Linked DNA regions of Allocatelliglobosispora scoriae. The protein of the gene in region 1 interacts with the protein of each later gene in a pairwise test. Links are inferred from orthologs where the notes say so. Each region holds a gene or a part of one and is shown in the gene's direction. Other genes may lie near its edges.

Evidence for each region. Proteins that work in one complex are often made in the same cells at the same time.
Region 2: the proteins of rlmB (region 1) and tsaE interact in binary tests that used the Escherichia coli proteins (3 or more experiments, as listed by UniProt). The link is inferred for Allocatelliglobosispora scoriae from one-to-one orthologs.

Annotation. Positions count from the first base shown.
Region 1 is NZ_JACHMN010000002.1:3,222,113-3,226,686, reverse strand. Bases 923-3,775 are described here. They hold rlmB (23S rRNA (guanosine(2251)-2'-O)-methyltransferase RlmB), read left to right. Parts: upstream 923-1,711; coding sequence 1,712-2,839; downstream 2,840-3,775. Other genes in these bases: F4553_RS20280 (class II fumarate hydratase), read right to left, coding at 3,002-3,775; cysS (cysteine--tRNA ligase), read left to right, coding at 923-1,708. Also shown: F4553_RS20295 (helix-turn-helix domain-containing protein), read right to left, coding at 1-255; more of cysS, read left to right, coding at 293-922; more of F4553_RS20280, read right to left, coding at 3,776-4,396; F4553_RS20275 (NAD-dependent epimerase/dehydratase family protein), read left to right, coding at 4,511-4,574. UniProt on the Escherichia coli protein: Specifically methylates the ribose of guanosine 2251 in 23S rRNA.
Region 2 is NZ_JACHMN010000002.1:4,133,801-4,136,800, forward strand. It holds tsaE (tRNA (adenosine(37)-N6)-threonylcarbamoyltransferase complex ATPase subunit type 1 TsaE), read left to right. Parts: upstream 1-1,269; coding sequence 1,270-1,731; downstream 1,732-3,000. Other genes in the region: alr (alanine racemase), read left to right, coding at 1-129; F4553_RS24435 (alpha/beta fold hydrolase), read left to right, coding at 122-1,273; F4553_RS24445 (DUF397 domain-containing protein), read right to left, coding at 1,866-2,069; F4553_RS24450 (CBM35 domain-containing protein), read right to left, coding at 2,199-3,000. UniProt on the Escherichia coli protein: Required for the formation of a threonylcarbamoyl group on adenosine at position 37 (t(6)A37) in tRNAs that read codons beginning with adenine.

The DNA of each region.
Region 1 (4,574 bases):
CGCCGGCAGGGCGGCGTCGGCGAGCAGCGGTTGAGCGCGCCGGGCCAGGTGGACCAGGCCGACGCCGACGAGGAGGCGGCCGTTGTCGGCGCGCCGGAGCATCGCGTGCTCGACGAGGGTGGCGGTGAGCCGGTAGATGACCGCGCGACCCACCCCGAGCCGTTGGGAGGCTTCGGTCACGGTGAGGCCGCCCGGCGTCTCAGCGACGAGCGTGAGCAGGCGTAAGCCGCGATCGAGGGTCTGTGCGGTATCCATGAGGGCCTTGCGCACCTACTCCGACTATCCTTGCAGGGTGACGCTGAGACTCTACGACACTGCGACCCGAGCGGTCCGCGACTTCGTGCCGCGCATAGCTGGTCAAGCGTCGATCTATCTCTGTGGTCTCACAGTGCAGTCCGAGCCGCACATCGGGCACCTTCGCTCCGGCGTCAACTATGACGTCCTGCGTCGCTGGATGATCCAGGGCGGCCTTGAGGTCACCTTTATCCGCAACATCACCGACATCGACGACAAGGTGCTGGCGAAGGCGATCGAGCGGGATCGCCCGTTCTGGTCCATCGCCTACGCCAACGAGGTCGTGCTCAGCGGGGTCTACCGGGCGCTCAACGTGCTGCCGCCGACCTACGAGCCACGTGCCACGGGTCACATCACGCAGATGTTCGAGCTGATCGAGACCCTGATCGCCGGCGGGCACGCCTACGCCTCGGCCGACGGGTGCGGGGATGTCTACTTCGCCGTGGGGTCCTTCCCGGCGTACGGGAAGCTGTCCGGACAGCGGCCCGACGAGATGCAGGCGGCGACGGACGGCCCGGAGCGCGCGAAGCGTGATCCTCGTGACTTCGCGCTCTGGAAGGGCGCCAAGCCCGACGAGCCGCAGGACGCCTACTGGCCCTCGCCGTGGGGGGTCGGCCGCCCAGGTTGGCACATCGAGTGCTCGGCGATGGTGCAGCGTTATCTGGGTGACGAGTTCGACATCCACGGCGGCGGTCTCGACCTGGTCTTCCCGCACCACGAGAACGAGGTCGCCCAGTCGCAGGCGGCGGGGCTGCCCTTCGCCCGCTTCTGGGTGCACCACGCTCTGCTCAACCTCGGCGACAAGAAGATGGGCAAGTCCACCGGCAACGTCATCAACCTCGACTCGGTGCTGGAGCGGGGCATCCGGCCGATAGAGCTACGCTATTACCTGCTCGCTCCGCACTACCGGGCCCGGATCGACTTCTCCTGGGAGGCGCTCAGCGAGTCGGCCGTCGCTTTCCGCCGGATCGAGGGCTTCGTCGCGCGAGCCACCGAACTGGTCGGCAACGTGGAGCCGGGCGTCCTCCACGCCGACTTCACGGCCGCGATGGACGACGACCTCAACACCTCGGCTGCGCTCGCGGCGCTGCACGAGGTGATCCGTGAGGGCAACACCGCGCTCGCCGAAGGCAACACCAGCGCGGTCGCGGCATCGCTCGCGAGCGTCCGGGCGATGCTCGCGGTGCTCGGCATCGATCCGCTCGCCGAGCCGTGGCGGGACACCACCAGCGGTGGTGACCTGCGCGGTGCCGTGGACGCCCTGGTGGCGCTCGCACTGGAGCAGCGCAAGGCGGCGCGGGATCGCAAGGATTGGGCGGCCGCGGACGCAGTACGTGATCAGTTGAAGCAGGCGGGGATCGTCGTCGAAGACACCCCGCATGGTCCCCGGTGGACCGTAGAGAGTGGACGATAGCGAATGCCCGGCAATTCCCAGCGCCGCAATACCCGGTCGACGTCGAAGAAGGTCGCGACCAAGGGCACCGGCGGCAAGAACAAGGACACCCTGAAGGGGCGCGGCCGCACGCTGCCCGCCGACGAGCGCCCGTGGCACAAGGGCTACTCCGGCACCGAGAAGCTGCCGCAGCGCACCGCGTGGAAGCAGGCGAAAGAGATCCGGGCGGCGGAAGAGGCCGGCACCGTACCCAAGATCGGCAAGCCGGGTACGAAGGACACCACCTGGGGCCGGCTCGGCTCCAACAAGGGCGCGCCGCAGTCGCGGGGAGCCACGACGCGTGGCGGTGCCGCGCCTCGGCGGACCGGTCCCCGGGTCGCCGCCGGCCGCAAGTCCAGCACCCCCAAGGACGCTCCCGAGCTGCTCGTCGGGCGTAACCCGGTCGTCGAGGCGCTGCGCGCCAACATCCCGGCCACCGCGCTCTACGTCGCTCAGGGCATCGAGATCGACGACCGGATCACCGAGTCCGTGCGCGCTGCGGGCGACCGCGGCATCGCGCTCATGGAGGTCAGCCGCCAGGAGCTCGACCGGCTCACCGGCGGGATCCTGCACCAGGGCATCGGCCTGCAGGTGCCGCCGTTCGCCTATGAGTCCTTCGAGGACATGCTCGCCAACTCCATGGAGCAGGTCGCGCAGCCGCTGCTCGTCGCGCTCGACGGCGTCACCGACCCGCGCAACCTCGGTGCGGTGATCCGCTCCGCCGCCGCGTTCGGCGCGCACGGGCTCTTCCTGCCCGAACGCCGCTCGGCGGGGATCACGGCGACCGCGTGGCGTACGAGTGCCGGTGCCGCCGCCCGCCTGCCGATCGCTCACGTCACCAACCTCACCCGGGCGCTCAAGCGGGTGCAGGAGATGGGCTTCGTCGTCGTCGGGCTCGACGCGGACGGCGACACCGACCTCTACCAGCTGGAGGCGGCGGTCGGCCCGATCGTGATCGTGGTCGGCTCCGAGGGACGCGGGCTGTCCCGCCTCGTCGGCGCCACCTGTGACCTGACGGTCGGCATCCCGATGGTCTCCGACATGGAGTCGCTCAACGCGTCGGTGGCCGCAGCGGTCACCCTCGCCGAGGTGGCCCGCCGCCGATCCGCCTGACGCACCGGTTCGTCTCGCCGATAGCCGCAACTCTTCAAGAGTTGCGGCTATCGCTGTCTACAACTGTCCGTCCACGGTTCCCCAAGATCGCCGCAACTCTTCATGAGTTGGTCCTAAAACCCCGTTAGGACCAACTCTTGAAGAGTTGCGGCGATCTTGGGGCTAGGAGCTGGCGGGTGGGCGGGTCATGGCGAGCACGTCGAGGGCGGTGTCGAGGGCCTCCTCGGTCAGCTTGGCCGGGACGTGACCGCGCTCGATGACCACCTCGCGGATCGTGCGGCCCTCCTTCAGCGCCTGCTTGGCGATGCTCGCCGCCTCCTCATAACCCAGATGGCGGTTGAGCGGGGTGACGATCGACGGGCTGCCCTCGGCGTACGCCAGGCAGACCTCCTCGTTGGCGACGAGCCCCGCGACGCAGCGGTCGGCGAACAGGCGCGACACGTTGGCGAGCAGCCGGATCGACTCGAGCAGGTTGCGGCCGATCACCGGGAGCATCACGATCAGCTCGAAATCGCCCTGGCTGCCCGCGAAGGCGACCGCCGCGTCGTTGCCGATCACCTGGGCGCAGACCTGGCGAGCCGCCTCGCAGATGACCGGATTCACCTTGCCGGGCATGATCGACGAACCGGGCTGCAGGTCGGGGATGGACAGCTCGCGCAAGCCGGCCCGGGGTCCGGAACCCATCCAGCGGATGTCGTTGGCGATCTTGTAGAGCCCCACCGCGGCGGTCCGGACCATCGCGGACGCCTCCACCAGCGCATCGGCGGAGCCCTGCGCGGCGAAGTGGTCGGCCGCCTCGGTCAGCGGCAGGCCGGTGCGCTCCCGGAGCAGCGAGATCACACCGGCGGCGAAGCCGGGTGCGGTGTTGATGCCGGTGCCGACGGCGGTGCCACCCAGGGGGAGCTCGCCGAGGCGGGACAGGCTCGACTCGATGCGCTCGGCGGCACGGGTGAGCTGGTGGGCGTACCCCCCGAATTCTTGACCGAGGGTGACCGGGGTCGCATCCATGAGGTGGGTGCGGCCGGATTTGACGACCGCCGACCACTCCTGCGACTTGGCGCGCAGCGCCGAGGAGAGATGGCGCAGGGCCGGCAGCAGGTCGCGGGTGATCGCGGTGACGGCGGCCAGGTGGATCGCGGTCGGGAAGACGTCGTTGCTGGACTGGGCCGCGTTGACGTGATCGTTGGGGTGGACCGGTCGGCCGAGCAGATCGGTGGCGAGGCGGGCGATGACCTCGTTGGCGTTCATGTTGGACGAGGTGCCGGAGCCGGTCTGGAAGACGTCGATCGGGAACTGATCGTCGTGCAGACCGTCGGCGACCTCGTCGGCGCAGGCTGCGATCGCTCCCGCGAGGTCCTGCGGCAGCACGCCGAGCGGGCCGTTGACGATTGCCGCCGCAGCCTTGATCGCTCCGAGCGCATGGATGAGGTCGGGCGGCAGGGTCGTGCCGGAGATCGGGAAATTCTCGACCGCTCGCTGAGTTTGTGCTGCCCACAGCGCAGTTGCCGGGACCCTGACCTCGCCCATCGTGTCGTGCTCGATCCGAAACTCCGTCATGCCCTCCATCCTGCCCGCGACTGCGGGTCGGCGCTCGCCTTCGTGGCCTGACACATATGTGGACGCTGTGCGGCAGGCTGGCGCGATGGTGGCGTGCTGGATAGTCTGCTGCGCATGACGAAGCGGATTCTCATGACCGGAGCCTCCGGTGCCGTCGGCACGCTGCTCCGGCCGCTGC
Region 2 (3,000 bases), 910 kb from region 1 along the record:
CCCGGTGACCGGGGCGAGCCGACGGCGACCGACTGGGCCGACGCGATCGGCACGATCAACTACGAGATCGTGACCCGCTTCGGCAGCGGCCGGGTGCCGCGGACCTTCGCGGGTGAGCGGCATGGCTGACGCGGTGGTCCCGGCGGCGTCGACGCCGGCGAAGGCGGCCAAGCCGTCCGGAGGCAGGTCGACAGCGCGCAAGGTCGGGCTGATCGGTGCGATCGTGGGTGTCGCGGCGGCGGGGATCGCCGCGGGAGTGGCTGCGGAAAGGGCGTGGGTGCGGCGATCCAGGGCGGGTGTCGAGGACCCCTATGCGGATGAGCCCTTCGGCAGGCTGCCCTTCGACGAGTCGCTGACGGTCACGACGGCCGACGGTGTCGATCTCTATGTCGAGATCGTGGAGCCGGCCGACGGTGTGACGCTCGACTTCAACGATGCCGATCCCGAACCTACCGTGATCTTCGTGCACGGGTTCTGCCTCGACATGGGGACCTTCCACTTCCAGCGGCGGCTGCTCGACGGCGGCGAATACCGCATGGTCCTCTATGACCAGCCGGGCCACGGCAAGTCCGGGCGGCTGTCGGACGGGGAGTACGACCTGCCAGCGCTCGGTGAGGCCCTGCGGGACGTGATCCGCGAGACGACCACGCCCGACAGCGACATCGTGCTGGTGGGGCACTCGATGGGCGGCATGGCGATCATGGCGTGTGCTGAGCGCTACCCGGAGATCTTCGCCAACCGGGTCGTCGGCGTGGCTCTCATCAGTACGTCCGGCGGCCGGGTCCAGGGCGTCAAGCTGGGCGGCCTGCCCGAGCTGATCTCCCGCACGAGCGCTCCGCTGCTGCCGGTGCTCTCCGGCGCGTCCCGGATGAGCGGCCCGATGATCGACAAGGCCCGGCAGGCCTCGTCGGACCTGGCATGGCTGCTGACTCGGCGGTACGGCTTCGGCGGCAAACAGCCGAGCCCGGCACTCGTCTCCTACGTGGAGCGGATGAACTCCGGCACGACGACCGAGACCGTTGCCCGCTACCTGCGGACGCTCTCCAGCCACGCGAGGTACCCGGCGCTCGCGGCGATCGCCGACAAACCCGTCCTCGTCATCGTCGGCGACAAGGACCCGATCCTGCCGCTGAAGCACTCCGAGGAGATCGTTCGCCACCTGCCGCAGGCGGAGATGGTCGTCGTCCCCGACTCCGGCCACGTCGTCCTGTTGGAGCACGCCGACGCGGTCAACGAAGCCCTGCTCGCCTTCCTGGCTAAAGTCATGCCGTGAAGTTGTCGACTGTTGAGGAGACTCGCGCCTTCGGCACCCGGCTCGCCGGGCTGCTTCGGGCCGGTGACCTCGTCATTCTTGGTGGCCCCCTCGGTGCGGGCAAGACGGCGCTGGCTCAGGGGATCGGGGAGGGGCTGCGCGTCGTGGGCGCCGTCACCTCGCCGACGTTCGTCATCGCGCGGGTGCACCGGCCCGATCGCGAGGCCGGTGGGTCGGTGCCGATGGTGCACGTCGATGCGTACCGGTTGGGGACCGTGACCGATCCGCGGGCCGAGATCGACGATCTCGACCTGGACGCGGACCTGGAGGACTCGGTCACGCTGGTGGAGTGGGGCGAGGGGTTGGTGGAGCAGCTCTCCGACGCGCACCTCGAGGTGCGGATCTCGCGGCTCGACGACGACACCCGCGTCGTGGAGCTCGTCGGCCACGGCGGCGACTGGGCCTCTCGACTCGCCTGAGCCGTGTTCCGCGGTTTGATCACACCGTTTTCCCGCAAGATGGCCTGATCATGGTGCTTGATCGCACCATGTTGGGGGAAAACGGTGTGATCACGCGCTCGCTGCCCGCCGAAATCGACGTGATCTTCGGAGGCTCAGGCGGGAATCGTGAACTCGTCCTTCATGGCTCCATCGAGGAACGCGTCCCATTCGGCGGGGGTGAACTCCAGGACGTGGCCGTCCTCGCCGAGCTTGCTGTTTCGCACGCCGATGCTGCCATCGGCGGCGAAGGCCACCTCGACACCGTCTGACGTGGTCGCTGTGAACCAGCGGCCATCGAACTTCTCCGTGGAACTCATGTGTTCGTCGACTCCGATCGGCTCAGGGGAGCGGACATGGCGGGCTCCTCGAGGAGTGATGATCGCAGATCTTGGCGGCGACGGCCCGCCTTGGCGAGCCCATCACGCCAAGATCTGCGATCACTGGAGCTACGGGACCCAGTAGTTGCCGCTCGCGACGATCATGACCTGCAGCTGGATACTCGTGGAGTAGTAGTCGGAGCTGCTGAACCCCGTGTTCACCATCTTGGTCCACAGCGCGTCCAGCCACGCCTGGCTGCCCGGATCGGTCATCGCCGCCACCGCGAACGGCGCGAAGAACGCCGGCTCGCTCCCCGACGAGATCTGCGTCCCCGCCAGCGAATACCCCACAGCGATGCTGTTCGGATTCGAGCCGGTCTTCGCCTTCACCCAGGTGTTCAGCTTCCGAGCCGAGGTGAGCGAAGCACTCCCGCCCCCGGTGACGGCGTCGGTTCCGATCCGCCACGGCACCCGGCAGGAGTTCCACCAGTATTTGCCGTCGTTCGGGTCCTCCAGCACCTCGCCCGGTGCGGGCTTGGGGGTGGTGTTGGTCGTGACGACGAAGTCCGGCAGCAGGCCCGTACCCGACGCGTAGTTGGTTTGAAGGTTTGTGATCAAGGTCTGGTGGGCGGTGCGGATCGTGTCCCAGGCCGTGTCGCCCGTGGCCGTGCGGAAGGCGCGGAAGTGATCCAGGTGGAAGTCCGACGGACGGGTCGTCCAGTAGAGGGCGTCGCCCGACGTGCTCCAGTCTCCGAGCAGCATCAGGTGCATGGTCGGGTTGACCTCGCTGGCCTTGATCGCGTTGATGTGCCGGATCGCGAGCTGCTTGTAATTGTAGGTCCCGGCGCTGCCCCACTGCTTGTCGGCGAGGAGCAGGCCCATCGCGACATCGAGGTCGCCGTCGGTCGCGGAGTCGGAACCGTTGACGCTG